4 regions of the Streptomyces sp. NPDC052052 genome follow, and region 3 is predicted to be linked to each of the others. Evidence: riboswitches for the same ligand, from Rfam matches in the RefSeq annotation. Region 3 holds a riboswitch; each other region holds the start of a gene.

What was found. Region 3 has a riboswitch for cyclic di-AMP ahead of AB0L71_RS17540 (NlpC/P60 family protein). Riboswitches for the same ligand answer to the same signal wherever they lie in the genome.
Positions count from the first base shown of each region.
Region 1: it holds a riboswitch for cyclic di-AMP, as region 3 does, so the genes downstream of both, AB0L71_RS07755 (M23 family metallopeptidase) here and AB0L71_RS17540 (NlpC/P60 family protein) in region 3, are expected to answer to the same signal.
Region 2: it holds a riboswitch for cyclic di-AMP, as region 3 does, so the genes downstream of both, AB0L71_RS26935 (M23 family metallopeptidase) here and AB0L71_RS17540 (NlpC/P60 family protein) in region 3, are expected to answer to the same signal.
Region 4: it holds a riboswitch for cyclic di-AMP, as region 3 does, so the genes downstream of both, AB0L71_RS14225 (transglycosylase family protein) here and AB0L71_RS17540 (NlpC/P60 family protein) in region 3, are expected to answer to the same signal.

Region 1 is NZ_JBFAWU010000005.1:98,207-105,927, forward strand. Features, by position in the region: gene AB0L71_RS07740 (DNA topoisomerase IV subunit A) at 1-967, opposite strand, end outside; gene AB0L71_RS07745 (pitrilysin family protein) at 1,237-2,619, shown strand; gene AB0L71_RS07750 (pitrilysin family protein) at 2,646-4,028, shown strand; cyclic di-AMP (ydaO/yuaA leader) riboswitch at 4,452-4,618, shown strand; gene AB0L71_RS07755 (M23 family metallopeptidase) at 4,632-5,378, shown strand; gene AB0L71_RS07760 (GntR family transcriptional regulator) at 5,609-6,322, shown strand; gene AB0L71_RS07765 (HPr family phosphocarrier protein) at 6,463-6,744, opposite strand; gene AB0L71_RS07770 (GNAT family N-acetyltransferase) at 6,917-7,721, shown strand, end outside.
Region 2 is NZ_JBFAWU010000026.1:16,192-23,912, forward strand. Features, by position in the region: gene lhgO (L-2-hydroxyglutarate oxidase) at 1-146, shown strand, start outside; gene trmB (tRNA (guanosine(46)-N7)-methyltransferase TrmB) at 151-1,014, shown strand; gene AB0L71_RS26925 (PrsW family intramembrane metalloprotease) at 1,158-2,726, shown strand; gene AB0L71_RS26930 (aldo/keto reductase) at 2,812-3,756, opposite strand; gene AB0L71_RS26935 (M23 family metallopeptidase) at 3,994-5,187, opposite strand; cyclic di-AMP (ydaO/yuaA leader) riboswitch at 5,199-5,352, opposite strand; gene AB0L71_RS26940 (PP2C family protein-serine/threonine phosphatase) at 5,638-6,795, opposite strand; tRNA gene AB0L71_RS26945 (tRNA-Met) at 7,034-7,107, opposite strand; gene AB0L71_RS26950 (SPFH domain-containing protein) at 7,206-7,721, opposite strand, start outside.
Region 3 is NZ_JBFAWU010000013.1:65,377-73,097, forward strand. Features, by position in the region: gene AB0L71_RS17520 (sulfite exporter TauE/SafE family protein) at 1-290, shown strand, start outside; gene AB0L71_RS17525 (rhodanese-like domain-containing protein) at 328-906, shown strand; gene AB0L71_RS17530 (NlpC/P60 family protein) at 966-2,012, opposite strand; gene AB0L71_RS17535 (hypothetical protein) at 2,379-2,732, shown strand; gene AB0L71_RS17540 (NlpC/P60 family protein) at 2,882-4,021, opposite strand; cyclic di-AMP (ydaO/yuaA leader) riboswitch at 4,020-4,184, opposite strand; gene pcrA (DNA helicase PcrA) at 4,415-6,859, shown strand; gene AB0L71_RS17550 (M23 family metallopeptidase) at 6,958-7,721, opposite strand, start outside.
Region 4 is NZ_JBFAWU010000010.1:85,712-93,432, forward strand. Features, by position in the region: gene eno (phosphopyruvate hydratase) at 1-1,218, opposite strand, end outside; gene AB0L71_RS14225 (transglycosylase family protein) at 1,514-2,278, opposite strand; cyclic di-AMP (ydaO/yuaA leader) riboswitch at 2,282-2,454, opposite strand; gene AB0L71_RS14230 (transglycosylase family protein) at 2,755-3,714, opposite strand; gene AB0L71_RS14235 (cytochrome P450) at 3,816-5,189, opposite strand; gene AB0L71_RS14240 (nucleoside triphosphate pyrophosphohydrolase) at 5,199-6,161, opposite strand; gene AB0L71_RS14245 (hypothetical protein) at 6,383-6,934, opposite strand; gene AB0L71_RS14250 (hypothetical protein) at 7,397-7,721, opposite strand, start outside.

The DNA of each region.
Region 1 (7,721 bases), on a different contig from region 3:
CGAAGCCGTTCTTGACCTCGATGACCAGGCGCAGGCCGTGCTCGCGGTCGGTCAGGTCCTTCACGTCCGCGATGCCCTGGAGCTTCTTGGCCGAGACCAGGTCCTTTATCTTGGAGATCACCTTCTCCGGGCCGACCGTGAAGGGCAGCTCGGTGACGACCAGACCCTTGCGGCGTGCCGTGACGTTCTCCACGGAGACAGTGGCACGGATCTTGAACGTGCCGCGTCCGCCGGCGTACGCGTCCTTGATACCGCCCAGGCCCACGATCCGCCCGCCCGTCGGCAGGTCGGGGCCGGGGACGAACCGCATCAGGGTCTCCAGGTCCGCACCCGGATGCTTGATCAGGTGGCGAGCGGCGGCGATGACCTCGCCCAGGTTGTGCGGCGGCATATTGGTCGCCATGCCGACAGCGATCCCGGACGCGCCGTTGACCAGGAGGTTCGGGTACGCGGCCGGAAGAACGGTCGGTTCCTCCTCCTGGCCGTCGTAGTTCGACTGGAAGGCGACGGTGTCCTCGTCGATCGACTCCGTCATCAGCGACGTCGCGTCGGCCATCCGGCACTCCGTGTACCGCATGGCGGCCGGCGGGTCGTCGTTGCCGAGCGAGCCGAAGTTGCCGTGGCCGTCGACCAGGGGGAGCCTCATGGAGAACGGCTGCGCCAGACGGACCAGCGCGTCGTAGATCGACGCGTCGCCGTGCGGGTGCAGCTTGCCCATGACTTCGCCGACGACGCGGGCACACTTCACATAGCCGCGTTCGGGGCGCAGACCCATTTCGTTCATCTGGTACACGATGCGGCGGTGCACCGGCTTCATGCCGTCACGAGCGTCCGGCAGGGCCCGGGAGTAGATCACCGAGTACGCGTACTCAAGGAAGGAGCCCTGCATCTCGTCGACGACGTCGATGTCGAGGATCCTCTCCTCGAAGTCGTCCGGCGGCGGGGTCTTCGTGCTGCGGCGGGCCATCGCTGCTGCGACTCCTTCACGGATTCTGTTCGGGCAACCTCAGGTTCTGACGCGGACCATTGTGGACCTCCGCACTGACAGCGCCGACCTCGACCCGTCCCAAGGGCCGCTCCGGCCCCTGCCGGGGCGGCTCCGTGACCCGTTCCACGGCGGGTGTGCCCCTCTTTCACGCGAACTTCCGCGGTATGGGAACTTCGGCAGGTGTCTGTGCGCTTGCCTACAGTGGCAGGTCTCGCAGGAAATTCAGTATCGCGATCGAAGGGACGTACATGCCCATGGGTCACACGGCCACAGCCCAGGCCGGCTCCGGCGGCTTGACAGCGACCGAGCACCGTCTGGCCAATGGCCTGCGCGTGGTGCTCTCCGAGGACCATCTGACCCCGGTTGCCGCGGTCTGCCTCTGGTACGACGTCGGCTCGCGTCACGAGGTCGAGGGACGCACCGGACTGGCTCACCTCTTCGAGCACCTGATGTTCCAGGGCTCCGGCCAGGTCAAGGGGAACGGACACTTCGAGCTGGTCCAGGGCGCCGGTGGTTCGCTCAACGGCACCACCAGCTTCGAGCGCACCAACTACTTCGAGACGATGCCCGCCCACCAGCTGGAGCTGGCTCTCTGGCTCGAGGCCGACCGGATGGGCTCGCTGCTCGCCGCGCTCGACGAGGAGTCGATGGAGAACCAGCGCGACGTCGTCAAGAACGAGCGTCGTCAGCGCTACGACAACGTCCCCTACGGCACGGCGTTCGAGAAGCTGACGGCACTGGCCTACCCCGAGGGCCACCCGTACCACCACACACCGATCGGCTCGATGGCGGACCTGGACGCCGCGACCCTCGAGGACGCCCGCGCCTTCTTCCGGACCTACTACGCCCCCAACAACGCTGTGCTCTCGGTCGTCGGCGACATCGACCCCGTAGAGACCCTCGCCTGGATCGAGAAGTACTTCGGTTCCATCCCGTCCCACGACGGCAAGCAGCCGCCGCGCGACGGCACGCTCCCCGAGACCATCGGCGAGCAGCTGCGCGAAGAGGTGCGCGAGGAGGTTCCGGCGCGGGCGCTCATGGCCGCCTACCGGCTGCCGCACGACGGCACCCGCGCGTGCGACGCGGCGGATCTCGCGCTGACCGTGCTCGGTGGAGGCGAGTCCTCGCGGCTGCACAACCGCCTGGTCCGCCGTGACCGTACGGCCGTGGCGGCCGGGTTCGGGCTGCTGCGACTGGCGGGCGCTCCCTCGCTCGGCTGGCTGGACGTGAAGACGTCCGGCGGCGTCGAGGTGCCGCAGATCGAGGCCGCGGTCGACGAGGAGCTTGCCCGGTTCGCCGCCGAGGGCCCCACGCCCGAGGAAATGGAGCGTGCGCAGGCCCAGTTGGAGCGTGAGTGGCTGGACCGGTTGGGTACGGTCGCGGGACGCGCGGACGAACTCTGCCGGTACGCCGTGCTCTTCGGCGACCCGCAGCTTGCCCTGACCGCCGTCCAGCGGGTGCTCGACGTCACCGCGGAGGAGGTCCAGGCGGTCGCCAAGGCCCAGCTGCGCCCCGACAACCGGGCGGTGCTGGTCTACGAGCCGGTCGAGTCGGCCGAGCCCGCGGACGAAGCGGACACCGACGAGACCGACGCCGACGACACCGACACGCACGAAGGGGCGGACCAGTGACCGACGCTGCCGCGACTGGAGTTTCCATGCAGTACCACCCGCAGCCGGCCCCCGGCGTCGCCCGCCCCTGGGACTTTCCCGCGCCCGAGCGCGGGTCCCTGCCCAACGGCCTCACGGTGCTGCGCTGCCACCGGCCCGGCCAGCAGGTCGTCGCTGTCGAGATCTTCCTCGACGCCCCGCTGGACGCCGAGCCCGAGGGGCTCGACGGCGTGGCCACGATCATGTCCCGGGCCCTGTCCGAAGGCACCGACAAGCACACCGCCGAAGAGTTCGCCGCCGAGCTGGAGCGCTGCGGCGCCACTCTCGACGCACACGCGGACCACCCGGGCATCCGGGTCTCCCTGGAGGTCCCGGCCTCCCGGCTGGCCAAGGCGCTCGCTCTGGTCGCCGAGGCGCTGCGGGCGCCCGCCTTCGACGAGAGCGAGATCGAACGCCTGGTGCACAACAGGCTCGACGAGATCCCGCACGAGCTGGCCAACCCGGCCCGGCGCGCCGCCAAGCAGCTCTCCAAGGAGCTCTTCCCGGCCGCGGCGCGGATGTCGCGTCCCCGGCAGGGCACCGAGGAGACGGTGGAGCGGATCGACTCGGCGGCCGTGCGTGCCTTCTTCGACGCCCACGTCCGGCCCTCCACGGCCACCGCCGTGGTCGTGGGTGATTTCACCGGCATCGACCTGGACGCCCTGCTCGCCGACACCCTCGGCGAATGGTCGGGAGACTCCGCGGAACCCCGTCCCGCCCCGCCGATCACCGCCGACGACACCGGCCGGGTGGTCATCGTCGACCGTCCGGGCGCGGTGCAGACGCAACTGCTGATCGGCCGGATCGGCGCCGACCGCCACGACAGCGTGTGGCCGGCCCAGGTGCTGGGCACGTACTGCCTGGGCGGAACGCTCACCTCCCGGCTGGACCGGGTGCTGCGCGAGGAGAAGGGCTATACCTACGGCGTACGGGCCTTCGCCCAGGTGCTGCGCTCGTCGGCCCCGGACTCCGCCTCGGGGGCCACCGGAGCCTCGATGCTCGCCATCAGCGGATCGGTGGACACGGAGTCCACGGGACCGGCGCTGGAGGACCTGTGGACGGTCCTGCGGACCCTGGCGGCCGAGGGGCTGACCGATGAGGAGCGCGAGATCGCCGTGCAGAACCTCGTGGGGGTCGCACCGCTGAAGTTCGAGACGGCGGCATCGGTCGCGGGAACCCTCGCCGACCAGGTCCAGCAGCACCTCCCGGACGACTACCAGGCGCACTTGTACGCCCGGCTCGCGGAGACCGGCACGGTCGAGGCGACCGCGGCGGTGGTCAACGCCTTCCCGGTCGACCGGCTGGTCACGATCCTCGTCGGTGACGCGGCACAGATCGAGGAGCGGGTCCGGGCCCTGGGCATCGGAGAGGTGTCGGTGGTCACCGGCTGACGGGCGGATCCCCTGGTCGTGATCGCACCCGCCCGGTCCGGACCACCGGTCGGCCCGTGGCGGGTGACGGCCGGCCGACCGCGCAGCTGCCAGCGACGGCCGGCCGCGGGTGACGGTTCGTCGGTCGACCGCCACGCCCGGCCGGTCAACGGCCGGACACGGGCGCCCCCACCGTGGCGGTCGGTCGACCGGTGCCTCGACCCGTCACGCACGGACCCGGCGCACGGACCTGGCGAGGCACGAGGAAGACCCCTGCGGCAGGCGACGCGTAGGGATCTTCCGCATGTCCGTTTTGATGGGGAGGATGACTGTCTGCCCTGTGGCGTGCGCTACAAAGCGGCGTGTCCGTTTGGTGAACGAAAGTGGCCGCCCTTAGCGTCGGCCCGGCTGTCCGTCACTCGTATGCCGCATCCGTGACGTACCGGGCAGTCATCGCCGAGTCCCCGTCAGGCGCGAGCCTGGGGAGCCGGGGACCCATGCAGTCCCTGGGGTGAATCGGATGCCGGGCCTCGGTGAGGCCGTGGCGTCCGTAGGAGACCTTCCTGCTCCGAACCCGTCAGCTAACCCGGTAGGCGAGAAGGAGGGAAAGGACCAGCCGCTTCAATGGCGTTCACCCGTGCCACCGGGAAGCACCGTGCCCCGAGCCGACTGACGAGCAGGAGCGCGAGGGTCGTCGGAATCGCGGCCCTGGCCACCACCGGCGTCCTCGGCGGTACGGCCGCTCCGGCTCTCGCTGCGGACTCCTCCGCCGCTGAGACCGGTCTGAGCCAGGTCCTGGCCGTCGACAGCACCCTCGCCGAGCAGATCGAGGCCCAGGCCGACGCGCAGCAGCGCCAGGCCGACGCCGAGGCGAAGAAGAAGGCCGAGGCGGATGCGAAGCGTGCGGCCCAGGCGCGAGCCGAGAAGGCCCGCGCTGCCCGGTCCGCCGAGCGCGCCCGCCTGAACGCCTTCCGGCTCCCGGTCGCCGGTTCGTACGTCACCACCGGATACCGGACCGGTGGCGCGCTCTGGTCCTCCGGCAGGCACTCCGGCATCGACTTCCACGCCGCCTACGGCAGCTCCGTCGTCGCCGTCGGTGCCGGCACGGTCGTCGAGGCCGGCTGGGGCGGCGCGTACGGCAACAACATCGTGCTCCGGATGACGGACGGCACGTACACGCAGTACGGCCACCTCTCCTCGATCGGCGTCTTCGTCGGCCAGCGCGTCGGTGCGGGTCAGCGGATCGGCTTCTCCGGCTCGACCGGCAACTCCACCGGACCGCACCTCCACTTCGAGGCGCGCACCACGCCGTCGTACGGCTCCGACCTGAACCCCATCGCCTACCTGCGTGCCCGCGGCGTCAACGTCTGACCTCCTGCCGGCGCGCCCTGCGCGGTATCTCCTTCGAAGGCCCCCTACGACGGGGCCTTCGTCGTATCCGCTGTTGGCACCTGTCCTCGACGGGTCCCAGGACCTGCCCCGCGGCCAAAAGATATTCATGAATTTCTTCCCGGCATCGGAAATGCGGCCGCATTGCAATAGAGTCGCAGGACAGACGTCGGTCGGCCGCGTTGCGCGGGGATTAAGGGGGAGGTTCGGACATGCGCATTCCTGCGCATTCGGTATGCACGGCAATCCGTGACGACATCGTCTCCGGTGTCTTCGAACGCGGCAGCCGGCTCACCGAGGAGGTACTGGCGCGTCGTTACGGGGTCTCCCGTGTCCCGGTGCGGGAAGCGTTGCGCACCCTGGAGTCGGAAGGGTTCGTGGTCACCCGCAGGCATGCGGGCGCCTGCGTCGCCGAGCCCACGGAGCAGGAGGCCGCCGATCTCCTGGAGGTCCGGATGCTGCTGGAGCCGCTGGGTGCGGCACGCGCCGCTCATCGGCGCACCGAGGCGCATCTCAAGGTGCTGCGTGGCCTGGTCAGGCTGGGGCAGGAGCGGGCCAGGCGGGGCGAGGGGGAGGATCTGCGCTCCCTGGGTGGCTGGTTCCACGAGACATTGGCGCAGGCGTCCGGCAGCCCCGGCCTGATCGCGCTGCTCACCCAGCTGAGGCACAAGACCACGTGGATGTACACCGTGGAGCAGCCGGTCCGCCCGGTGGATTCCTGGGCCGAGCACGGAGCCATCGTCGACGCGGTGGTGCGGGGCGACGCGGAACGGGCCAGGGCGCTGGCCATGCAGCACGCCGAACGGGCCGTGGGCGCGCACCGTCTGCGCCGCACGGACCGGCCGGGGCGCAGGCCCGATTCCTCACGCACGGATCGAGTGAGAACTTCGCAACATGCAGTACACACCACGCGTGCTCGGTATTAACAATGACGCCGTATACAAAGAGACGCCCTTTCGTCGGGGCTTTCTTTGGGCTGCTCGAATTCGCTTCGGCCGATCCGGAACGGAAAAGCAAAAAGCCGCGACTCCGCATGGGATGTCGCGGCTTTCTCGCGCTGAAGGGCTCAGACGGTCTCCGGGAGCTCGTCGAGCCCCTCGGCGACCAGCTTGGCCAGGCGGTCCAGGGCGGCTTCGGCGTTCTCCGCCTCGGACGCGAGTATGATCTCCTCGCCGCCGTGCGCGCCGAGACCGAGGACCGCGAGCATGGAGGCGGCGTTCACCGGGTTTCCGTCGGCCTTCGAGACCGTCACGGGGATGCCGGAGGCCGTGGCGGCCCGGACGAAGATGGATGCGGGACGGGCGTGCAGGCCCTCGGCCCAACCGACGTTGACGCGGCGCTCAGCCATGGTTCTGCCCTTCGTGAATCAATGGTTGTCTAGACCAGTCTCTCATGTGGTACGTGATGCCCCGGTCGAGGCCGTACGCACCCGTGACCTGTGCCGGTCCGTCGATCGGCTCCCCCAGACTGCCCCGACCCCAAGCCCGCCGCGACCGCTGACGGAGCCGTAGTCTTTGGACATGCAGCCCTCGCCGGAGCAGAGTCCGCATCAGGTCTACCCCGACTACTGGGAAGCGGACGTGGTCCTCCGTGACGGCGGTACCGCCCGGATCAGACCCATCACCGCGGACGACGCCGAACGGTTGGTCAGCTTCTACGAGCAGGTCTCCGACGAGGCGAAGTACTACCGCTTCTTCGCCCCTTATCCGCATCTGTCCGACCGGGACGTGTACCGCTTCACCCATCACGACTACGTCGACCGGGTGGGGCTCGCGGCCACGGTGGGCGGCGAGTTCATCGCGACCGTCCGCTACGACCGGATCGACGAGCAGGGCATGCCCGCCTCGGCGCCCGCCGACGAGGCCGAGGTCGCCTTTCTGGTCCAGGACGCGCACCAGGGCCGCGGTGTGGCATCGGCACTGCTCGAACACATCGCCGCCGTCGCCCGCGAGCGCGGCGTCCGCCGCTTCGCGGCCGAGGTGCTGCCCGCCAACAACAAGATGATCAAGGTGTTCCGGGACGCCGGGTATACCCAGCAGCGCAGCTTCGAGGACGGTTCCGTCCACCTGACCCTGGACCTCGAACCGACCGAGGCGTCCCTCGCCGTGCAGCGCGCCCGTGAGCAGCGAGCCGAGGCGCGCTCCGTGCAACGGCTGCTCGCCCCCGGATCCGTTGCCGTCATCGGCGCAGGCCGCACCCCCGGCGGAGTCGGCCGCACGGTCCTGCGCAACCTTCTCGGGGCCGGCTTCACCGGTCGCAGCTACGCCGTGAACCGCTCCTTCGCCGCCGACCAGGTGACCATCGACGGCGTCCCCGCCCACCGCT
Region 2 (7,721 bases), on a different contig from region 3:
CGCACACCGTGCACGTACTGAACGCCCCGTCGCCCGCCGCGACGGCCTCCCTGCCCATCGGGCGAGAGGTGGCACGCAGGGCGCTGCTCCGGGCACGGGGGACGGGGTGGAAGCCGCCCGCCGTAGAATCGGGGCATTGTGTCTGAGCCCATGAACCCCTCCACGGACTCCTCCGCGCAGCCGCCCGTTCCGCCGAACGTTCCGACCGACGTTCCGACGACCGGCAGGACCTCGTCCGGGATCCCGGACGAGCTGCGCGCCGCCTCCTTCGAGCGGCAGCGCAGGCTGCGCCAGGAGCCGCGCTTCCCCGGCGGACCGGCGATCGATCCCGCCGGATCGCACCATGAGCGCCGTATCCGCAGCTTCCAGCCGCGTCGCAGCCGCGTCACGCCCGGCCAGGAGGACGCGCTGCTGCGGCTCTGGCCGAAGTGGGGCCTGGACATCGACGGACAGCACGTCCTCGACCTGCCCGAGCTGTTCGACGGACTCCCCGCGGTGCTGGAGATCGGCTTCGGCATGGGTGAGGCCACCGCGCAGATGGCGGCCGACGACCCGGGCACGGGCATTCTCGCCGTCGACGTGCACACCCCGGGCCAGGGCAATCTGCTCCGTCTCGCGGACCAGAACGGCCTGTCCAACATCCGGGTCGGCAATGGTGACGCGATCATCCTGCTGCGCGAGATGCTGAAGCCGGACTCCCTGGACGGGCTGCGGGTGTACTTCCCCGACCCGTGGCCCAAGAAGCGCCATCACAAGCGGCGGCTGATCCAGCCCGAGTTCCTCGATCTGGTGGCGCAGCGGCTGAAGCCGGGGGCCGTGATCCACTGCGCGACCGACTGGGAGCCGTACGCCGAGCAGATGCTGGAGGTGCTGACCGCGCACCCCCTCTTCGAGAACACCCAGGCGGACGGCGGCTATGCGCCGCGACCGGCGTTCCGGCCACTGACCCGGTTCGAAGGGCAGGGCCTGGACAAGGGCCATGTCGTGCACGATCTGCTCTTCGCCCGCCGCTGAGTCCTGCTGCTGAGCCCCGCTGCTGAGCCCCGCCGCTCAGCCCCGCCGCTCACCCGGTCGCCGGGCACAAAGCCCGGTGCCGGGGGCGTAGGTCACTCGTCCCATGGCCGACTGTCGGTCCTGCTCGCTAGGGTCATCGGGTGGTGTCCGACGGGTCTCTCCAGCAACGACAGTCGCAACCGGTCGTCCCGCTTCTCGATGAGCAGCGGGTCGGCGAGATCCTGGCTGCCGTACCGGAGCGCAGGCTCTGGCGCTACCGGCCCCGCCGCGTCGGCATGGTCTGGCGGAGCAAGGCATTCCGGATCTCGGCCGTGTGCACCGTGCTCGCGCTGTGCGCTCTGGCGATCCTGGCCCTGGTCCGCGATCAGACGGGCACCGAGGGCTTTCTCGTCGGGCTGGGTCTCGCCGTCCTGCCCGTACCGCTCCTGATGGCGGCGTTCCGGTGGCTGGACCGGGTCGAACCAGCGCCCTGGCGCAATCTGCTGTTCTCCTTCGCCTGGGGCGCGTTCGCGGCCGCCCTGGTGGCAATCATCGCCAATTCATTCGCAACCCACTGGATAGCCACAGCCACCGCAGACCCCGCGGATGCCGACACCCTCGGTGCCACGCTCATCGCCCCGGTCGTCGAGGAGAGCGCCAAGGCCGCGGCCGTCCTGCTGATCTTTCTGTTCCGAAAACGCGAGTTCCACGGGATCGTCGACGGCATCGTCGTCGCGGGCTTCGCCGCGAGCGGCTTCGCCTTCACCGAGAACATCCTCTACCTGGGCAGTGCCTTCGGCGAGGACCAGCGGACAGGCCTCTCGGGCGCTGTCGCGGTGACCGCCGCGACGTTCTTCGTACGGGCGGTGATGTCCCCGTTCGCACACCCACTCTTCACGGTGCTCACCGGAATCGGGTTCGGGCTGGCCGCGGCCAGTGCACGGCGCCACCGGATCCGGCGTATCGCGCTGCCCCTGCTGGGGCTCGTCCTCGCCATGGGCATGCACTCCCTGTGGAACGGGTCGGCCGCATTCGGCCCGTACAGCTTCTACGCCGTGTACGGACTCTTCATGGTCCCGGTCTTCTCCCTCGTGACCTGGCTGGCGATCTGGTCGCGCCGACGGGAGCTGCGCACCCTCGCGGCCGAGCTGCCCGCCTACGCGGCGGCCGGCTGGCTGGCCCCCGCCGAGCCGCTGGCCCTCTCCTCGATGCGGGCCCGCGGCATGGCACGCGAGGCGGCACGCCGCCGCCACGCCCTCGCGGCACGCGGAGGCTGGGTCGGCCCGTACGCCACCGGACCCGTGCCCGCGTACGGACCGGGGTACGCGCCGGCGTACGCCTCGCCCCGGCGCGGGCCGGCGGCCCAGGTCGCAGCGCATGCCAAGGCGCAGGCCGAGGCCCATGGCAGAGCTGCCGCCCGTGCCGTCGCCGAGTACGAATCGTTCGCGACCTCACTGGCCTCACTGCGCCGGCAGGCCCGCCTCGGGACGGCAGGCCCGGACTTCGCCGAGCGTGAGCTGGAGTTGTTGCACCACCTCTGGCAGCGCAGGGACGTGGCCTCGCCCGCCCTGACGTATGCCGCTCAGGCGACGGGTCTGCTGCGCCCGCCCCACGGACCGGCCGCCCCGTACGCGTCCCCGCACCCGTTCCCGCAGCACACGCCGTACGGCGGCTACGGCGGCTACGGCCACAACCCCTACCTGGACCCGCGCCGGCCTCCACCACCGCAGTAAGGCCCCACGGCCGCGCCCAGAAGCGCCCGGGCCCCGGAGCATGCGGGGCCCGGGCGCGACCGGCGCGCGGTCCGGGGCGTCACTGTCAGGCGGATGCCTCGGTGAGGTCGGCCAGGTCCTGCTCGGTCAGCGCGAGGTCGGCGACCGCCACCAGTGCGGGCAGCTGCTCGACCGTACGGGCCGAGGCGATCGGCGCGGCGACGGTCGGCCGGGACGCGAGCCAGGCGAGCGCGACGGTCGCGACCTCCGCGTCGTGTTCCTGGGCGATCCTGTCGAGCGCGGTCAGCACCTTCTGCCCCCGCTCCGACTCCAGGTACTGACCGGCCTTCTCGGCCCGCGCGCTCTCCACCGGGACGCCCGGACGGTACTTGCCGGTGAGGAAGCCGGAGGCCAGGGCGTAGTACGGGACGGCGGCGAGCCCGGCCCGGGCGGCCGTGTCCTGGAGCTCGCCCTCGTATGTGTCACGGGAGACCAGGTTGTACTGCGGCTGCAGGGCGACATAACGGGCCAGCCCCTCGCGCTCCGAGAAGTCCAGGGACTCCTGGAGCCGTGCGGGGCTGATGTTGGAGGCGCCGATCTCCCTGACCTTGCCCTCCTTCACCAAGTGGTCGAGGGCGGTGATGATCTCCTCCACCGGCACGGTCTCGTCGTCGAAGTGCGTGTAGTACAGGTCGATGTGATCGGTGCCGAGCCGGCGCAGCGACTCCTCGGCCGCGGCCTTGATGTTCGCGGCGGAGAGCCCCCGGTACGAGGGGTGGGCGCCGACCTTGGTGGCGACGACGATGTCGGAACGGTTGGACCGTGCCGCGAGCCACTTGCCGATGACGGTCTCCGACTCGCCGCCCGCATTGCCCGGGACCCAGGCGGAGTACGCGTCGGCACTGTCGATGAAGTTGCCGCCCGCCGCGGCATAGGCGTCCAGAACGGCGAAGGACTGCGTCTCGTCGGCTGTCCAGCCGAAGACGTTGCCGCCGAGGGCAAGGGGGAAGACCCGGAGGTCGGAGGGGCCCAGCTCACGAAGAGAAGTCATGTGTGGATCAACGGATTCCAGCAGTTCGGCTATTCCGGCGGACCGGCCCCGACAGCCGCTTCCGGACAGCCCGTTCCGCCGGGTCCGGACGGCCGTTCCGACCGGCGGGACGGCGACGGACCGGCGGGACGGCGACGGACCGGCGGCCCTGACGTCGGGGGGTGAGCGTCAGGGCCGCCGGGGTTCGGCAGCCGGTGAACCGGCTCGGTTCACACCGGCGGGGAAGCGGCCGGTGGATCAGGGGGTGAGGCCCTTGTCGCGCAGCCAGGCCATCGGGTCGATGCCCGTGCCGTCGGAGGTGTGGACCTCCAGGTGGAGGTGCGGGCCGGTCACATTGCCGGTCGCGCCGACCCGGCCGATGGTGTCACCGGTGGTGACCTTCTGGCCGACGCTGACGCCGATCGAGGACTGGTGGCAGAACCACAGCTCCGTACCGTCCTCGAGCTCCAGCACCGTGCGGTAGCCGTACGAACCGGACCAGCCGGCCGAGGTGATGGTGCCGGTGTGCACGGCCTTGATCGGGGTGCCGGTCGGCGCCGCGAAGTCGAGGCCGGTGTGGTAGCCCGAGGACCACATCGAGCCGGCCTGACCGAACGTCGAGGTGACCGTGTACGAGGAGGTCGGGAGGGCGTAGCTGGCGGCGAGCTTGGCGAGTCGCAGTGCCTCGGCCTTCGCCCTGGCCTCCTCCTCCGCCTTCTTCTTCTCGGCGGCGGCCTTGGCCTCGGCCTCGTCCTGCTGCTTCTTGGCCTCGGCGGCGGCCTTCTCCGCGGCGGCCTTCTCCTGAGCCGCCCTGGCCTCGGCATCGGCGGCGTCCTGCTGCTGCTCGGCCTGCTGGAGGATGCGGGCACGGAGCGCCTCGCCCGCGTCCGTCGCCCCCTGCTCGGCCTCGGCCGTGGTGATGCCGGCGGTGGTGAGCGGAGCGGCGGCTTCGACGGCGGCCTGGTCGGCCTCGGAGTCGCTGGAGAACAGGGCGCCGACCCCGGGGAGGGACTTGACCTCGGGGAGGTTGTCCGAGATGGAGTCGGGAAGGGAGATGGAGACCGGCGGCTTGCTCTGTGCGCTGGCCATGCCGCCCGCGCCGACCGCCGCTATGACACCGACGCCGAGCACCGTGGAGCTACGGGCAAGTGCGTTGCGCTGCTTGGCCACCCGGTGCTTGCCGCGCACGGGACGGACGGACTCCTCGGTGGGGTTCCACTCGTCCCAGCTCCCGGCGGGTTCCCTGCCGTCGTCCGCACGGGCTTCGCCACCGAACTCACCGACGAAGCCGGCACCCGGTTCGGTGCCGTGGTCGGCGCCGAACTCCGTTCCCGTCCCGAGGGTTTGGTGTCCGTAACCGAATTCTGATCCGCCGCCAGTGACGCCGAGGCCGGTGCCGAACTCGGAGTCGAACCGTGAAGGGGCCTCGGGGGCAGGCTTGTTGGACGCCACGTGGGCGCACTCCTTTCCTTCCTTCTCGCCTACCGGGTTAGCTGACGGGTTCGGAGCAGGAAGGTCTCCTACGGGCCTCTCTCGCCTCTCACGAGACATGGATGCCCGATTCACCCCATATGGATGGTTCCCCGGTTCCCTTGCGGAATTCGGCGCTCGCGCACGGTGCCGCCACTGACGACGGCTGGGACGACCGCGCTGCGTTATCGAACGTTAATAGACGCGGGGGCTCGATTCCAAGCCGTTCCCCTGGATCGCTCACCTCTTTGGCCTGGCCTTTACCGGACAAAACCGTTCGGAGTCGGACGACCTGATCGGCCCTTAGGCGTCGACGACTTTCTGACGTTGCATCATATGTTATGCGGAGCGGCGCCTTTTGATTACGCACGGTTTCCTTCGGGTCCGGAGCCGCACCGCCCCACCGGGTCCGGCGCACCGTCGCCCCACCCGTCACGTCCCGTCCGGGCCCACGATGCTCACGGTCCTCCGCCGGTCCGGCTGCCCCTCGGCGGGACGTGCGACCGCGAGCAGCGCCATGTCGTCGGTCGTCTCGCCCCCCGTGTGGCGCCGCACGTCATCGATCAGCGCGGACAGCAGCTCCTCCGGCCCGGGAAAGATCCGCCCGCGCAGCCGGGCCGCCGGATCGTAGAAGACGCCGTCGGCATCCCGCGCCTCGGAGAGACCATCGGTGTAGAACAGCAGGGTCGCCCCGGCCGGCAGGTCCCACTCGTCGGCCCGGTCGGGCCACGCTCCCAGCCCCATCCCGAGCGGCAGCGCGGGCACCGTCGGCCCGAGCACCTCCACCACCCCGTCCGGGTGCAGCAGGATCGGCTCGGGGTGACCGCGGTTGACGATCCGGACCCGGGACGCACCGGACGGGATCTCGGCCAGTACGGCGGTGGTGAAGCCCTCGACCGCTTCCAGACCGCTCCGCCGCGACTCCTCCCGCGCCAGCGCCCGCTCCAGTCGCTGCGCCACACCCTCCAGCGAACGCTCCGGCTCGGCCGCCTCCCGGAACGCCCCGATGACCACCGCCACCGACTCGACCGCTTCGAGCCCCTTCCCCCGTACGTCCCCGACCACCAGCCGCACCCCGTGCGGGGTCTCCGTCACGGCGAACAGGTCTCCGCCCACGAACTCGTCCGCCTGCGCCGCCTCGTACCGCGCCGCCACCTGGAGCCCGCCGATCCGGTCGGACGGCTTCGGCAGCACCGCGCGCATGGCGGTCTCCGCGACGACCCGTGCGGAGGCCAGCTGCTCGTTGCTGCGCCGTACCACCGTGTTGATCACGACCGCGAGGGCCGAGACGGTGGCCACGGTGAGCAGCTCACTGAGCGGCACGACCAACGGCAACGTGTTGGTGATCAGCCGCAGCACGATCACGGCCAGCACCGAGGCGGCACCGGTGCCCATGGTGCTGCGCAGCGAGAAGAAGGGCGCCGCGATCAAGGGCGCCGCGACGAACAGCGGAATGGCGGTGAACGCCTGCGGAGTGAGGACGTCGAACAGCACTCCGCCGACGATCATCAGCGCGGGCAGCATGCGGACGAAACGCCGGGTACGGGCGGCTTCGTACTCGCCGTGTCCGCCGCGCCGCTCCAGCCGCATCCCCACCTGTGCTCTCCTGCCCGGTACGCGCGAGGTACCGCGCCCCACCCCAGGCTCGCCCGAACGGGCCCGCACGGCGACTCCTCATCGCCCAATGGGGGCAGCCCGTGGCACAGCTCACACACCCGCCCGGCCTGCTCCCCCATCGGGCACCGGCCGGTCGTCCCGGGCCGCCGAATCCGAGGCGGACATGATTCAGGCCCGGCACGCTGTCTGCGTGCCGGGCCTGAATCTTCAGTAGCGGGGACAGGATTTGAACCTGCGACCTCTGGGTTATGAGCCCAGCGAGCTACCGAGCTGCTCCACCCCGCGTCGGTGAATACAACTGTACGGCATGTCCGACGCACTCGTGACCACTGGGGACATCACGGCCGCGCGCGCCCGGGAACGGCCCGCCCCGCTCCGCCCCCTCAGTTCGACTCGGTGATCCGTGCCGCGGCCTTCCCGTCGAACGCCGCCGGCTTCATCGCACTCGCGCCGTGCTGCAGGGACTGGAGGATCGCCAGCCCCTGGCCGACCACGCCCGCCGCCATCTCGTTGACACCACTGGTGCCGTTGAGAACGGTGAGATCGGCCCCCGACATACCGCGGGCGGCGGCGTCGGCCAGGGCCGGGAGGTTCTCCACGATGCGGTTGGCCGCGATGAGCTCCTGGTTGCCGTCGCGCAGCGAGGCCGCGCGCACGCTGTTGGCATCGGCCTGCGCCTGGGCGAGGGTCCGCTCGGTGTACGCGCCGCCGTCGGCCTCGAACTTCACCCGGTCACGGGCCGCTTCCGCGAGGGTGCGCTGCCGGTAGGCCTCGGCGTCCGCCGGGCGCCGGACCTCCGCTTCGAGCCGTTGCGCGGCGAGGGAGGCCTGCCGCTCGGCCAGTGCGGTCTGCTCCTCGATGACCTCCTGCGACGCCCTGGCCTCGGCGAGCGGCCCGGC
Region 3 (7,721 bases):
TCCTCGCCGTGCCCGCCCTCGTCGGTGTCCTCGGCCTGCGCATGAAGGCCGCCGTCGGCACCAGCCTCCTGGTCATCATCATCAACTCGCTCGCCGCGCTCGTCACTCGCACCGGCACCGCTGACGGCCTCGACTGGGCCGTCATCGCCCCGTTCACCGGAGCCGCGATCCTCGGCGCCTGGGACGGCAAACGTCTCGCCACGAAGATCTCCGGCGACCGCCTGCAGCACGTCTTCGCCTACGTTCTGCTCGCCGTGGCCGCCTTCATGCTCCTCGACGGCCTCTTCTGATCCAGCCCCACCCCGAACCGAAGGACAGGACAACCCCATGAACCCGACTCTCACCACCCGTGTCGTCCGTGAGCGCCTGCACACCCTGGTCGTCATCGACGTACGCACCCCCGGTGAATACGCCGGCGGACATCTGCCCGGCGCCTACAACATCCCCCTCGACGACCTCGAACACGCCCTGCCCACCCTCCGTGAGGCGGCCGACCGCAGCGACCTCCTGGTGGTCTGCGCCTCCGGCACCCGCTCGGAGAACGCCTGCGCCATGCTGTCCCGCAACGGCATACCGGCCGCCGGCCTCGAAGGCGGGACCGCCGCCTGGGCCTCAGCGGGAGAAGAACTGCACCGCCCGGCCACCACCGCAGCGCCCAGATGGGCCATGGACCGCCAGGTCCGTCTCACCGCGGGCTCCGGGGTCCTGCTCGGGCTGCTCCTCGGCCAGGTGATCCACCCCGCCTTCCAACTGCTCTCCGCGGGCATCGCCGCCGGCCTCGTCTATTCCGCCGTCTCCAACAGCTGCGCCATGGCCTCCCTGCTCGGGAAACTCCCCTACAACCGCACCGACCGCACCGACCTCGACCACACGCTCGCCGCCCTGCGGACAGGCGCGCGTCGGTGATGACAGGGCATCAGCCGAGCTCATGCCGTGCCCGACAACCTTGGCCCCGTCGCGCACACCTATGCCACCCGGGTCGCCCCGGCGAAGGGCATCTGGTCGATCGGCGCGATCCGGACCGGCGCTCCGGGGTGCGGGGCGTGGATCATCTGGCCGTTGCCGATGTAGAGGCCGACATGGCTGATGCCGGAGTAGAAGAACACCAGGTCGCCCGGGGCGAGTTCGGAGCGCGGGATGTGCCGCCCGGCGTTGATCTGGGTGTAGGTGGTACGCGGCAGGGAGATCCCGGCGGAGCGCCAGGCGGCCTGGGTGAGTCCGGAGCAGTCGAATGCGGACGGGCCGGTGGCTCCCCAGACGTACGGCTTGCCGAGGGCTCCGTACGCGAACGCGACGGCCTCGGCGGCGCGGCTGCCCGGTGCCGGGACGGCGCCGCGCAGGGTGCCGCGGTCCGCATGGCCCGCGGGGCGCGCCCCGTCCAGGCTGTCGTAGACGGCGCGTTCGGCCGGGGACAGGGTGGCCAGCAGCCGCTGCGCGGCGGCCAGCCTGGCCCGGATCGTCGCCTTGTGCTTCTTGAGGGCGGCCTGGCGCGATGCCAGCTCCGCCAGCTTTCCCCGGGCCTGCGCGCGCAGTTGGTCGATCCGGGCGACCTGCCGCTCGACCCGGTCGACCTCGGTGGCCCGGCGGTCGCCGATCCGGTCCAGGTACGAGGCGCGTTCCAGGTACTCGTCGGGGTCGGAGGAGAGCGCCAGTTGTACGGACGGATCGATCGCGCCGGTGCGGTACTGCGCGGCGGCGAGTGAACCCAGGGCGTCGCGGGAGGCGTTGAGGCGCTCGGTCCGGCGGGCGGCCTCGTCGCGCAGGGTGCCGACGGCCTCGGCGGCGGCGGTCGCCTGCTCCTTCGCGCCGTTGTACTGCTCGGTGGCGGCTTCCGCGTCGCGGTACAGCCGGTCCACCTCCGCCCTGATCTGGGCGGGCGTGCGCTGGGGGTCGGCGTGTGCCGAGCCCGGCAGTGCGGCAGCGGCGGCGGCCCCGGCGAAGGCGAGGGTGGCTGCGGTGCGGGCAGCGGAGCCGGTGACCAGGCGCCGCTTGGGTTTCCGATGCGCTGCCACGAGGGCGTGCGTCCTTCCTGACGACTGCCCGACGGGGACTACCGGCGGGCCCGCCCGAGGCCCGGTGGCGGGGCACCGGCAGAGGGGCCGGCCCGCCGCCGGATCTCTCGGCGGGGCGACCGGCCCGCCGCCCGGTGTGGAGCGGTGGTGAGGCCGGTCACCTGGTCAGGACGCTAGACCCGGGGCATGTGCAGGAGTCGTAATGACGCCTATTGTCCGAAGTTGGCGCGGCATTGATGCAAGTTGACCGGGGGAAATGGCATCAGATTCAGACAATTCGCGCAGATGTGAGTAAAGCGACAGGAAGTCGGGGAAGCCGCACCTGCCTGCGGGGTGGCGGTATGGGCGGGGCTAGGCTGCGGACCCATGGACGTACTCATCAATGTCTTCGTCGCCCTGCACATCATCGGCATCGCTGCCCTGCTGGGCGGCTTCCTGACCCAGATGAAGGCGATGGGCGCCGGCACCGCCCGGTTCGTCCCGGCGATGCTGCACGGTGCACTGACGATGCTGGTCACCGGTGTCGCGCTGGTCGGGCTCGACGAGTCCGACGGCCGTCAGCTGAACCACATCAAGATCGGGATCAAGCTGCTGATCCTGATCGTGATCCTCGCGCTCGTCTACATCAAGCGGGACGAGGAGAAGGTCGACAAGGGCGCCTTCGCGGCGGTGGGCGGGCTGACGCTGGCCAACATCTTCATCGCCACCCTCTGGACCTGAGCCACCCCTCCGGACCCGGGCCGCCGCCGGCCCCGGGGCGCCGCCGCGCTCCGGACCCGAGCCGCCCCGTTCCGGCCCGACCCGCGGGGCGGGCTCCGACAGGGAGCCCGCCCCGCAGCCGTTGCCCGACGGGCCGGCGGTGCGGGCGGCTACGCCGGGCGCACGCTGCCGTAGATCGGCATGTAGTAGATCGACTCCTCGCGCACATTCGCCCCCGGCTTCGGCGCGTGGATCATCATCCCGTCGCCCTTGTAGATGCCGACGTGGCTGATGTCGTCGTAGAAGAAGACGAGGTCGCCCGGCTGGAGATCGGCGGTCGCGACCCGGGTTCCTATCTCCACCTGGTCCCAGGTGGTGCGCGGGATGTCGACACCCGCGGCCTTCCATGCCGCCTGGGTGAGCCCGGAGCAGTCGTACGAGGACGGACCCGTCGCACCCCACACGTACGGCTTGCCGATCTGGGCCGCGGCGAAGGCGAGGGCCTTCTCCGCCTTGGTGGTGGCGCTGCTGTCCGAACCGGTCGTGGTGCCGGTCTCCGTCTCCTCCGCGGCCTCGGCCGCCTTGCGGTCCGCCTCGGCCTTGGCGGCGGCCTGCTGCTTGGCGAGTTCCTCCGCCTTGCGCCTGGCCTCCTCCTCCTTCTTGCGCTCCAGCGCCGCGAGCCGCTCCTTCTCCTCGGCGGTGAGCTTCGACAGCAGCGCACGCGCCTCGCCCAGCTTCTGCTGGACGTTCTGCTTGCTGGTGCGCAGCGTGGCCTGCGTCGTGGTCAGCGTCTCCAGGCTCTGTACCGCTTCGGCGCGCTTCTTCGAGGCCTTGACCTGCTCCGCGCGGAAGTCCGAGACGGCCTTCTGCTGCTGTTCGGTCATCCGGTTCATCAGCTGGTTCTGGTCGAAGTACGACTGCGGGTCGTCGGCCAGGAAGAAGGTGGCGTTCGGGGCGATGGCGCCGGCGCGGTACTGCGCGGCGGCGTAGGCGCCGAGCGTCCTGCGGGCCTCGTTGAGCTTGTCGGCGCGCTTCGCCACGTCCTCCAGCAGGGCGTCGACCTTGGCGCGCTGGGCGGTGGACGCCTCCTTCGCCTGGTTGTACTGCTGGGTCGCGGTGCCCGCCTGCCGGTAGAGGCCGTCCACCTTCTTCTGGACGTCCTCGATGCTCTGCTTCGGGGCGGGGGCGGCCATGGCGCTCTGCGAGGAGAGCAGGGTCACGGACGCCAGTGCGGCCGTGGTGAGGCCGACGGCGGGTGTACTGGTGCGCACCCGGGTGCGCGGTTTGCGGTGTGATGCCAAGACCGGCATCTCCTTCCGTGGACCGCCTGCCGGGTTAGCTGTCGGGTTCGGGCGGAACGGAAGGCTGCCCTACGGTCCGCGTGGGGATATGGACCGATTCACCCCGGTGCTGCATCTGGGTCCCCGGCTCCGAACTCCCACGAGGGCAGCCCGGATTCGGCGCGGGCACCCGTTCGGCGCGGTTCGCCTCAGGGGGTACGGGCCGCCCGGTCGAGCACGCTAGCCAACTCGTGGGGCCGCTGTGAAGGTCGATGTTCGATATGCCCGATACGTTTTCGTGACCTCGGTGGAGCGAGGTGGCGCGGGAGGGCCGGGGCCCGGTTTCTCTCACACCGCGTGGACGACCGCTCTCTTTGCGTACCCGGCCGCCAGGTGCGGTCGCGGCACTAGACTCGGCAAGCGATGAGCAGCCTCTTTGACGACAGCTTCCTGGCCGGCCTCCAGCACACGGAGGAGGAGCCTCCGCCGCCCCCCGAGGACTCCGCACCCGAAGAGGTGCCGGAGGACCTCTTCGCGGGCGTGTTCGACGGGCCTCCGCCGTCCAGGGACGCGTACTACCGTGACGGCGCGCACCGTCCGGTGATCGACCCCGCGGCACTGCTCGACGGGCTGAACAACGAGCAGCGCGCCGCGGTGGTCCACGCGGGTTCCCCGCTGCTCATCGTCGCCGGGGCGGGCTCCGGCAAGACCCGGGTGCTGACCCACCGGATCGCCCACCTCCTCGCCGAGCGCGGAGTCCACCCCGGCCAGATCCTGGCGATCACCTTCACCAACAAGGCCGCGGGCGAGATGAAGGAGCGGGTCGAACAGCTCGTCGGCCCGCGCGCCCACGCCATGTGGGTCATGACCTTCCACAGCGCGTGCGTACGCATCCTGCGCCGCGAGTCGAAGAAGCTCGGCTTCACCTCGTCGTTCTCCATCTACGACGCCGCCGACTCCAAGCGGCTGATGGCCCTGGTCTGCCGTGACCTCGACCTCGACCCCAAGCGGTTCCCGCCGAAGTCCTTCACGGCCAAGGTCTCCAGCCTGAAGAACGAGCTGATCGACGAGGAGACCTTCGCCGGCCAGGCCGCGGACGGGTTCGAGAAGACCCTCGCCCAGGCCTACGCGATGTACCAGTCCCGGCTGCGCGAGGCCAACGCACTGGACTTCGACGACATCATCATGACGACGGTCCACCTGCTCCAGGCGTTTCCCGATGTCGCCGAGCACTACCGCCGCCGCTTCCGGCACGTCCTGGTCGACGAGTACCAGGACACCAACCACGCCCAGTACACCCTCGTACGCGAACTGGTCGGCCCGGCCGGCGAGGACGGCGCCCCCGCCGAACTGTGCGTCGTCGGCGACGCGGACCAGTCGATCTACGCCTTCCGCGGCGCGACCATCCGCAACATCCTCCAGTTCGAGGAGGACTACCCGGACGCGACCACGATCCTCCTGGAGCAGAACTACCGCTCCACGCAGACGATCCTGTCCGCCGCCAACGCGGTCATCGAACGCAACGAGAGCCGCCGCCCCAAGAACCTCTGGACGAACGCCGGCACCGGCGCCCGGATCACCGGCTACGTCGCCGACACCGAGCACGACGAGGCGCAGTTCGTCGCCGACGAGATCGACCGGCTGACCGACGCGGGCGACGCCAGGGCCGGTGACGTCGCGGTCTTCTACCGGACGAACGCGCAGTCCCGTGTCTTCGAGGAGATCTTCATCCGCGTCGGCCTGCCCTACAAGGTCGTCGGCGGTGTGCGCTTCTACGAGCGCAAGGAGGTCCGGGACGTCCTGGCCTACCTCCGGGTCCTCGCCAACCCCGAGGACAGCGTCCCGCTGCGCCGCATCCTGAACGTGCCCAAGCGCGGCATCGGGGACCGCGCCGAGGCGATGATCGACGCCCTCTCCCTGCGCGAGAAGATCACCTTCCCGCAGGCGCTGCGCCGGGTCGACGAGGCGTACGGCATGGCCGCCCGGTCGGCCAACGCCGTCAAGCGGTTCAACACGCTGATGGAGGAGCTCGGCACGATCGTCGAGTCCGGCGCGGGCCCCGCGGTGGTCCTGGAGGCGGTGCTGGAGCGCACCGGCTACCTCGCCGAACTCCAGGCGTCCACCGACCCGCAGGACGAGACCCGGATCGAGAACCTTCAGGAACTCGCGGCCGTCGCCCTCGAATTCGAGCAGGAGCGGGGCGAGTCCGGCGAGGAGGGCGCGGGGACGCTCGCCGAGTTCCTGGAGAAGGTCGCGCTCGTCGCCGACTCCGACCAGATCCCGGACGAGGACGAGGAGGGCTCCGGCGTCATCACGCTGATGACCCTGCACACCGCGAAGGGCCTCGAGTTCCCGGTGGTCTTCCTGACCGGCATGGAGGACGGCGTCTTCCCGCACATGCGCGCGCTCGGCCAGGTCAAGGAGCTCGAGGAGGAGCGGCGGCTCGCGTACGTGGGCATCACCCGGGCCCGCGAGCGCCTCTATCTGACCCGGGCGGCGATGCGCAGCGCCTGGGGCCAGCCCTCGTACAACCCGCCCTCGCGGTTCCTGGAGGAGATCCCGGACCAGCACCTGGAGTGGAAGCGGACCGGGCCGATGGTGTCCCCGGCCGGACCGACCTCGGGGATCACCTCGTCGCTGTCCTCGTCGCGCTCGCGCTCCGGCCCCTCGGGCTTCGCGACCCGGCGCACGTCGGACAAGCCCACGATCACGCTGGCCGTCGGGGACCGGGTCACGCACGACCAGTTCGGGCTCGGCACGGTGACGGCGGTCGAGGGCGTCGGCGATCAGGCGAAGGCGACCGTCGACTTCGGGGACGAGCGGCCGAAGAAGCTGCTGCTGCGGTACGCGCCGGTCGAGAAGCTGTAGCCGGGCCGACGAGTGACCGGCGGGCCGGTTGTACACACGGCCCGGTCACTCGTCCCGGCCGGCCCGGTCGGTCGGGACGACCGGGCGGCGGGAGCGGCTCAGGTCGGGTCGACGTTGTGGCTGCGGAGCCAGGGGAGCGGGTCTATCGCCGCGCCGCCGCCGGGCCGTACCTCGAAGTGCATGTGCGGGCCGGTCGAGTTGCCGGAGTTGCCGGAGTACGCGATGACGTCACCGGCCTTGACCGCGCCGGAGCGGATCTTGGTGCTGCTCAGGTGGCAGTACCAGGTCTCGGTCCCGTCGGCCATGGTGACGATGGCCATGTTCCCGTAGGCGCTGTTCCACTGGGTGCGCACGGTGCCGTCGGTCGCGGCCATCACGGGCGTGCCGTACGAGACGGGGAAGTCGATGCCTGTGTGCACGGACATCCAGTTGACGCCCGCCTGGCCGAAGTACGCGCTGAGGCCGTGGTCCTTGACCGGCATGACGAACTTGGGGCGCAACGCCTCCTTGCGGGCGGCCTCTTCCTCCCGCTTCTTCTTCTCCGCGGCCTGCCGCTCGCGCAGGTCGATGCGCTCCTGGGTGCGGCTGGCGCGGTCGGCGAAGTTCTCGGCGTCGGCGCTGAGGTTGGCGAGCTGGGTGTCCAACTTGTTGTTGGCGGCGACCGACTTGACGGAACCCGGATCGGCGGCCGCCATCGTGGTGCTGTCGTCCTTCTTGTCCTCGCCGCCCAGCCCGGCGACGGAGGCGGCGGCGATACCGGCCACGCTCATCACGCAGGCGGACGGAACGGCGACGGTGAGGAGCGCGGAACGTTTCGCTGGCGTACGCCGCCGAGCGCGGGTGACGGGGCGGCTGAGGGGGC
Region 4 (7,721 bases), on a different contig from region 3:
GCGCAGCAGCTGGTTGTACTTGGCGACGCGCTCGGACCGGGCCGGGGCGCCGGTCTTGATCTGGCCGCAGTTGGTGGCGACGGCCAGGTCGGCGATGGTGACGTCCTCGGTCTCGCCGGAGCGGTGCGACATCATGCACTTGTAGCCGTTGCGCTGGGCCAGCTCGACGGCGTCCAGGGTCTCGGTCAGCGAACCGATCTGGTTGACCTTGACGAGCAGGGCGTTGGCGGACCCCTCCTCGATGCCGCGGGCCAGACGCTCCGGGTTGGTGACGAACAGGTCGTCGCCGACGAGCTGGACCTTGGCGCCGAGCTTGTCGGTGATGACCTTCCAGCCGGCCCAGTCGTCCTCGAACAGCGGGTCCTCGATGGAGACCAGCGGGTACGCGGCGACGAGCTCCTCGTAGTACTCGGTCATCTCGGCGGCCGAGCGGGACTTGCCCTCGAACTCGTACACGCCGTCCTTGTAGAACTCGGACGCGGCGACGTCGAGCGCGAGCGCGATGTCCTTGCCCGGGACGTAGCCGGCCTCCTTGACGGCCTCCAGGATGAGGTCGAGGGCGGCGCGGTTGGACTCCAGGTTCGGCGCGAAGCCGCCCTCGTCGCCGAGACCGGTCGAAAGACCCTTGGTCTTCAGGACCTTCTTCAGCGTGTGGTAGACCTCGGCACCCCAGCGCAGGGCCTCGGAGAAGGACTCCGCGCCGATCGGGGCGATCATGAACTCCTGGATGTCCACGTTGGAGTCGGCGTGCGACCCACCGTTGAGGATGTTCATCATCGGAACGGGCAGCAGGTGCGCGTTCGGGCCGCCGAGGTAGCGGAACAGCGGCAGGTCGGAGGCCTCGGAGGCCGCGTGGGCGACCGCCAGCGAGACGCCGAGGATGGCGTTGGCGCCGAGCGAGCCCTTGTTCTCGGTGGCGTCCAGGTCGAACATCGCCTGGTCGATCAGCCGCTGCTCGGTGGCGTCGTAACCGACGAGCTCCGGGCCGATCTGCTCGATCACGGCGAGGACGGCCTTCTCCACGCCCTTGCCCTGGTAACGGTTGGGGTCCCCGTCGCGAAGCTCGATGGCCTCGAACGCACCGGTGGAGGCGCCGGACGGCACGGCAGCACGGCCCGTGCTGCCGTCGTCGAGGCCAACCTCGACCTCGACCGTGGGGTTACCCCGGGAGTCGAGGATTTCCCGGGCTACGACGACGTCGATGGACGGCACGAGCATCTCCTTCTGGGATATGACGCTGGTTGTGCAGGGTCACTTTGGCCTTGCGACAAGAGCCTAACCGGCGCGACCCGATCAGCCGGACGACCGCCCGTCCCCTGGGACGAAAAAGAACCCAGGAAATCTCATTGCCGGACAAACGGCCAGAATTTTACTGGCCAGTAACTACAACAGTTGAACGATCACCCACAAGGCGGGCCCGCGGCGAACGGATGCGAAGACCCCGGCCCGGCGCGCCTGGGGGACTGCGCGCCGGGCCGGGGTGCCCTGGAAAAGGGGAATCCGAACTGCCGGATTACTTCGTCAGGTGAAGCTGCTGACCCGGGTAGATCAGGTTGGCGTCCTTGACGATGCCCTTGTTCAGCTCGAACAGCTTCTGCCAGCCGCCCTGGACGTTGTGGGCGGCAGCGATCTTGCTGAGGGTGTCACCGGAGACGACCTTGTACTCGCCGTTCCCCTTCTTGACCTTCTCGCCGGTCGGGGTGGTGACGGTCTTCTTCGACTCGGTCTGCGCCGGCGCGGTCGAGCGGTACGAGCGGTTGGCGGCAGGAGCCTCGGTGCGCTCGGCCTTCTTCGGCTGGGTCTGCTGCTTCGGCGCGGCCTGGGTGCTCTGCTTCTGGGTGTTCTGCTTCTGGGTGGTGGTGGAGGACTTCGAGGAGCCGGTGTCGACGCCCGGGTTCACCCCGTCGTTCTTCAGGTTGCCGGCCCAGGCGCAGCCCCAGGCACCGGGGCCCTGCATGTCGAGGAGCCGCTCGGCCGTGGCGATCTGCTGGGCCTTGGTGGCCAGGTCGGCACGGGGGGCGTACTGCGTACCGCCGGCGGCGGCCCAGCTGGACTGCGAGAACTGCAGGCCGCCGTAGTAGCCGTTGCCGGTGTTGATGGACCAGTTGCCACCGGACTCGCACTGGGCGACGGCGTCCCAGGTGGCGACGGAGGCGGCGGAGGCGCCGGTCGCACCGATCAGCGGCATGACGGCGGCGGTGCCGGTGACACCGGCGAGCGTGGCGATGCGGACGGCCTTGGACGGACGACGGCGCTGACCCTTACCAGAAAACAGCATGGAAGATCTCCTCACCGACGCCTACGAGGTGAGCTGTCGGGTTCGGGCCAAGTGAGTTGCCCGGTCGCACGTCCTAGCACGCGACTTCACCCCAAGCCGGACCCTGATGCGTCTTTCGACGATCGGGACCGACGCCTACCTGGGTCCCCCGCTCCTGCCTACGGCGCTTTACGCGTCTGTTCCCTCCGACCGACGGCAGGATTCGGCGTGACGGTCGACGGGGCCCGCGGTGCGAGCAGTTCCGACCGTAAACACACGGAACCCTTATATCCAAAAACAGACATACCGGACAATCAGCCCTTACTTGCACCTGAAGAACCATCGTTTTCGCAGGTGGGAGGCGATACGGAAGGTTCGTCCAGCTACGACACGCCAGTTGACGCAAAGAGACCCATGTCTCACTTACGCATAAGCGGACATAGGTCCCTGAAGTACCCCAGCTTTGGGGGCTGTTTTAGTCGTTTTTCAGCCAGGCCTCACGGGGCCTTCACCTCGAGATCAAGGCTCTGGCCAGGGAGGATGAGGTCCGGATCGGAGCCGACGACACCCTTGTTGGCCTCGTAGAGCGCAGACCATCCACCAGGAACATTCTGTGCATCAGCAATCGTCCAGAGATTGTCACCGGCATGGACGGCATAGGAGCCGTCGGCGCCTGCCTGACGCGCTCCGGCGTCCGAGCGTGACGCATGGCGGCCCGACTCCCGCTCACCGCCGTTCACATGCCCTCTCCCCTCGGAGGCGGCCGCACCCCGGTGCTTGCCACCGGCCCGGCTGGGGGAAGCGGCGGAATCAGAGGACTGTGACGCATCTGACGAAGCCGACGAATCTGGTGAATCTGACGAAGCGGAAGATTCGGATGCCTTGGCGGACGGGGCCGTCGACACGGCGGCCGAAGGCTTCGCGGACGGCGTGGTCTCGTCGCTCTGCGCGTCATCGCTCTGCGCTTCGCCGCCCTGCGTGTCGCCGCCCTGCGCATCCTTCACGTGACCCTTGCCACTCGACACGTCGTCCGAGAGGCCGACGGACGGCACGGAGCCCGGGTCGACGCCCGGCAGCGTCCCGTCCGTGGTGAGGCCGGAGATGACCGCGCAACTGGGCCACGCCTTCGGGCCACGGTCCTCCAGGACTTTCTCGGCCACGGCGATCTGCTGGGCGCGGCTGGCGAGGTCGGCGCTCGGGGCGTACGACTCACCGCCGTTCGCCTTCCAGACCTCCGGCGAGAGCTGGAGACCGCCGTAGGAGCCGTTGCCGAAGTCGGCGCTCCATGTGCCACCGCTCTCGCAGTCGGCCACCCGGTCCCAGGTCGTGGCGTCGGCCGCGTGCGCACCGGCCGCGCCGAGGAGCGGGATGGCGATGGCCGATCCGGTCACGCCCGCCGCGACGACGATGGCGGGTGCCTGACGAGGGCGACGGTGTCTGCCGTTCGCGGAGCCCATGAGGTTGCCTTCCGTGTGACGAGTGACAGGTGCGTCGAACGGTGAAACTAGCGGGACTCGAACGCGTGTCACAAGTCGATGCAGCGCAGATCACGTGAAAGTCACAAAGTTGACAGGGTGTCACCTTGCGCCTCGGGGGAGCCCGGTGTGAACTCCACGGGCAGCGTGCGCAGTCCGCGCATGATGAGTCCGCCGCGCCACCGCAGATCGGCGGGTTCCCCCGCAAGGCGCAGGTCGGGAAGGCGCCTCAGCAGCGTGGCGAGCGCGGTCCGTCCCTCCAGGCGGGCCAACGGCGCGCCCAGGCAGTAGTGGATGCCGTGCCCGTATCCGAGGTGCTGGTTGTCACGCCGTGCGAGGTCGAGCACGTCGGGGTCCTCGAAGCGTTCCGGGTCACGGTCGGCTGCGGCGAGCACGACGAGCACCGGGTCGCCGACCGCGATGTCCTGCCCGCCGAGTGTCAGCGGCTCGGTGGCGAACCGCCAGGTCGCCAGCTCCACCGGACCGTCGTACCGCAGCAGCTCCTCTATCCCGGTCTCCAGCAGCCCGTCCTCCCCCACGCCGAGGGAACGCTGCAGCCGCTCGCGCTGTACGGGGTTGCGCAGCAGGGCGTACACCCCGTTGCCGATGAGGTTGACCGTCGTCTCGAACCCGGCGAAGAGCAGGATGAAGGCCATGGCCGCGGCCTCGTTCTCGGTGAGGTGCTCGCCGTGGTCGGCGACCCGGATCAGCTCCGAGATCAGGTCGTCCCCCGGGTTCTCGCGCTTGCGGTGGATCAGCTCGGCCAGATAGCCCCGCATCTTCTTCACGGACCTGGCCACTCCCCCGCGCGGCCCGCCGCCGTGGCGGATCATCATGCCCGCCCAGTCCCGGAAGTCGTCCTGGTCCTCCCGCGGGACGCCGAGCAGATCGCAGATCGCGTAGATGGGGAGCGGGAAGGCGAACTCGTGGATGAGGTCGGCCTTCCCCTCCGCGATGAAGCGGTCGATGAGTCGGTCCGTCAGTTCCTGCACGCGCGGGGCGAACTCGGCGACCCGGCGCGGGGTGAACGCCTTGGAGACGAGGCGGCGCAGCCGGGTGTGGTCGGGCGGGTCGATGTTCAGCAGGTGCGTCATCAGCTCCGCCTTGCGCTCGCCCGGGATGCCCGTCCTGCCCTTGGCGTGCGCGGGCTCGGCGTGGTGCGCCGGGTTCTTGGAGAGCCGGGTGTCGGCGAGCGCCTGCCGGGCGTCCGCGTACCGGGTCACGAGCCAGGCCTCGACGCCGCTGGGCAGCGCGGTCCGGTGCACGGGGCTGTGCTCGCGCAGCCAGGCGTAGGCCGGGTACGGATCGGTGGCGAACTCCCAGGTGAAGAGTTCGGGCGCGCCGGCGGGGCAGGCGCCGGGCTGTCCGGCGGGGCGGTCGGTGGGCTGTCCGGCGGGGCGGTCGGTGGAGCGGTCGCCAGGCTGTCCGGTGGGACGGTCGGTGGGGCTGTGGTTCACCCTTCGACGTTATCCGTTGCCCTCTGCCGCCCGGATGGCGTCCCGGTAGGCACGGCCCGCGGCCCGCAGGGCGGCCTCGGGGTCGACCCCGTCCTGTTCGGCGCGGACGGCGAGGGCGAGCAGCTCGTACCCGATGCCGTCGCCTGTGGGCAGCGTCACATCGAGCCCCGCGGTACGGGCCCGGCCGGCCAGTTTCGCGGCGAGCGCGAGACCGGGCTGGCCGAGCGGCACTCCGTCGGTGACCGAGTCGCGCTGCTTCTCGATGGCCTTGGTCCGCAGCCAGTGCGCGTGCACGTCCTCCGGAGTCTCGGCGGTCTCGTCCCCGAAGACATGCGGATGGCGGTGGATCAGCTTCTCGACGAGGGTCGCGGCCACGTCGTCGACGGAGAACGGCTCCTCCTCGTTCTCCTCGGCGATCCTGGCGTGGAAGACGACCTGGAGGAGGACGTCCCCGAGCTCTTCGCGCAGCTCCTCGCGGTCGCCGTCCTCGATCGCCTCGACGAGTTCGTACGCCTCCTCGATGGCGTACTTGGCGAGGCCCTTGTGGGTCTTCTGCGAGGTCCAGGGGCATTCGGTCCGGATCCGGTCCATGATCTGGACCAGGTCGAGGAGCCGGGCGCCCGGCAGGTCGTACGAACCGGGCAGCAGCTCCAGGTCCGGCATCCGCACCCGGCCCGAGCCGGCGAGCCGGGCCAGCCCGTCGGTCAGCGGTCCGCTTCCTTCACCGCCGGTGAGGACGACCACGCTCCGGCCGCCGGCGCACACGTCGACGAGTTCCTGCGCGCTGGGCGCGGCATGCTCGACGGCGACGCCGGCCTCGCGCAGATACGGCAGCTGCGGGTGGTCCGGCTCGGCGCAGAACACCCGGTCGGCCTCGCGCAGCGTCTGCCAGGCGGGCCAGGACAGAAGTCCGGGTGCGACGCGGTGGCTGGCGGTGAGCAGGACGATACGGCCGGGGTCTTCAGCGTTCACTGTTCGAATCTACCCCGGCCGGACGGACGGCTGTCCCTGCGACCGAGGGCGCAGGCACCTGCCGGGGCATGCGAAGTCGTGCTCAGCCAGGCGGCGACGCCCGCGCTCACCCCGGGGTGCCACAGGAGTTACGGTCCGCAGCCGGTCTGCGCCCCGCTCTACCGTCCGTGCGGATGGCCGAGCTGACCCGTGTGGCACCGGACCTCATGCCATTCCCCCGGTCAGCCGGCCGCTGCACAAGAAGGGGACGCCGGCGAGGCGGTCACCACCACCTGTTCCGCGCACTCGGCCGCGCGCAAAGCATCACCCACCACTTCGACCAGCCACACGGCGGCGTCCACCGACCACTCCGGCACACGACACACGAACCGCAGCACGCCACGCTCGCGGCCCTTGTGGTAGCCGTGCTCGCCGTTCACGTCCGCCATGCCGGACAAGTCGAGCGGCCCAGCAGCGACTTCGGCCTCTGCGACGTCACCAAGCCGCTCCCCGATGGCGCCGCACACCGCCGCCTCCTTCCCCCGCATCGTGGGCCCGGCAGCGACGGTGACGTTCACGGGAACCGACGTGGACGGGTCGGTGAGGGCGAACCATCTGCACATCGCCTGAAAGTCGTCGGAGGCATCACCGACAAGCTCCTGCAGCGGCAGGACGGCATGCAGCCCGGTGAACCGGACGCGCCCGACCCGATTCACCGCGTCCGACAGGATCCGCGCCACGTGAAGGAGCGGGAGACGCGGCTCACGGACATCGACCGGGATCTCCACCGACATCCACGCCAGCTCCCGGACGTTCCCATCCTGCGTCCAGTCCCCGCCGGCCAGAGCATCGGCCCAGCGCCCAGGGTCCTGGACGATCCGGGCCTCGCCCCATCCCTGGTACGGGTAGGTCCATCCGCCGGTGGAGTACCAGCCGTAGGCCTCCGCCCTGCGCATGGCGAGGTCGTACATTTCACTGCCGTGGGCATCGCAGGTGAGGTGCGACGCCCACGGGTACCGGTCAAGTACCCCGTGCAAGGCAACAAGCGTCTCGTAGTACACGCGATGGCCTTTCTGTACGTACTCGTACCGCACGTGACCGGTATCCGTCGGCGGGACACTGAACCCGGACCCAGGATCCGACGCCAGTCCTCTGACCGCATGGGTTCGCCGGGTCGGTCGTCGTGGCGGTTGGATGTCCCGAGACGTTCGTTGACGCCGGGGCTGTGGTGGCTGAGCCTCTCCGTGACCAGAGCGTCAGGCCACCAGCGCCGCGTGCAGCGCGTCGAACACCTCACGCAGATCAAGGATCGGGACCGGATCGAGTTCCATCTGCAGGTGACACACGCCGTCGTCGCCGTTAGGGGTCAGGCGAACGAAGAAGGCAAAACCGTCCCCGACGGGCTCCGCCTTCAACACCAGCGGATTGTTGCGGCCGGGGGTCACTTCCGTTGAAAAGCGCGCCCCCGACGCCGCGTCCAAGCACGAGACCATCCGCTCTGCGAAGTCCACGACCTCAGCATCGGTGAGGTAAGCCGTGAAGTCGGCTGTCAGCCAAGAGCACCAGTCCGCGCCGACCCGC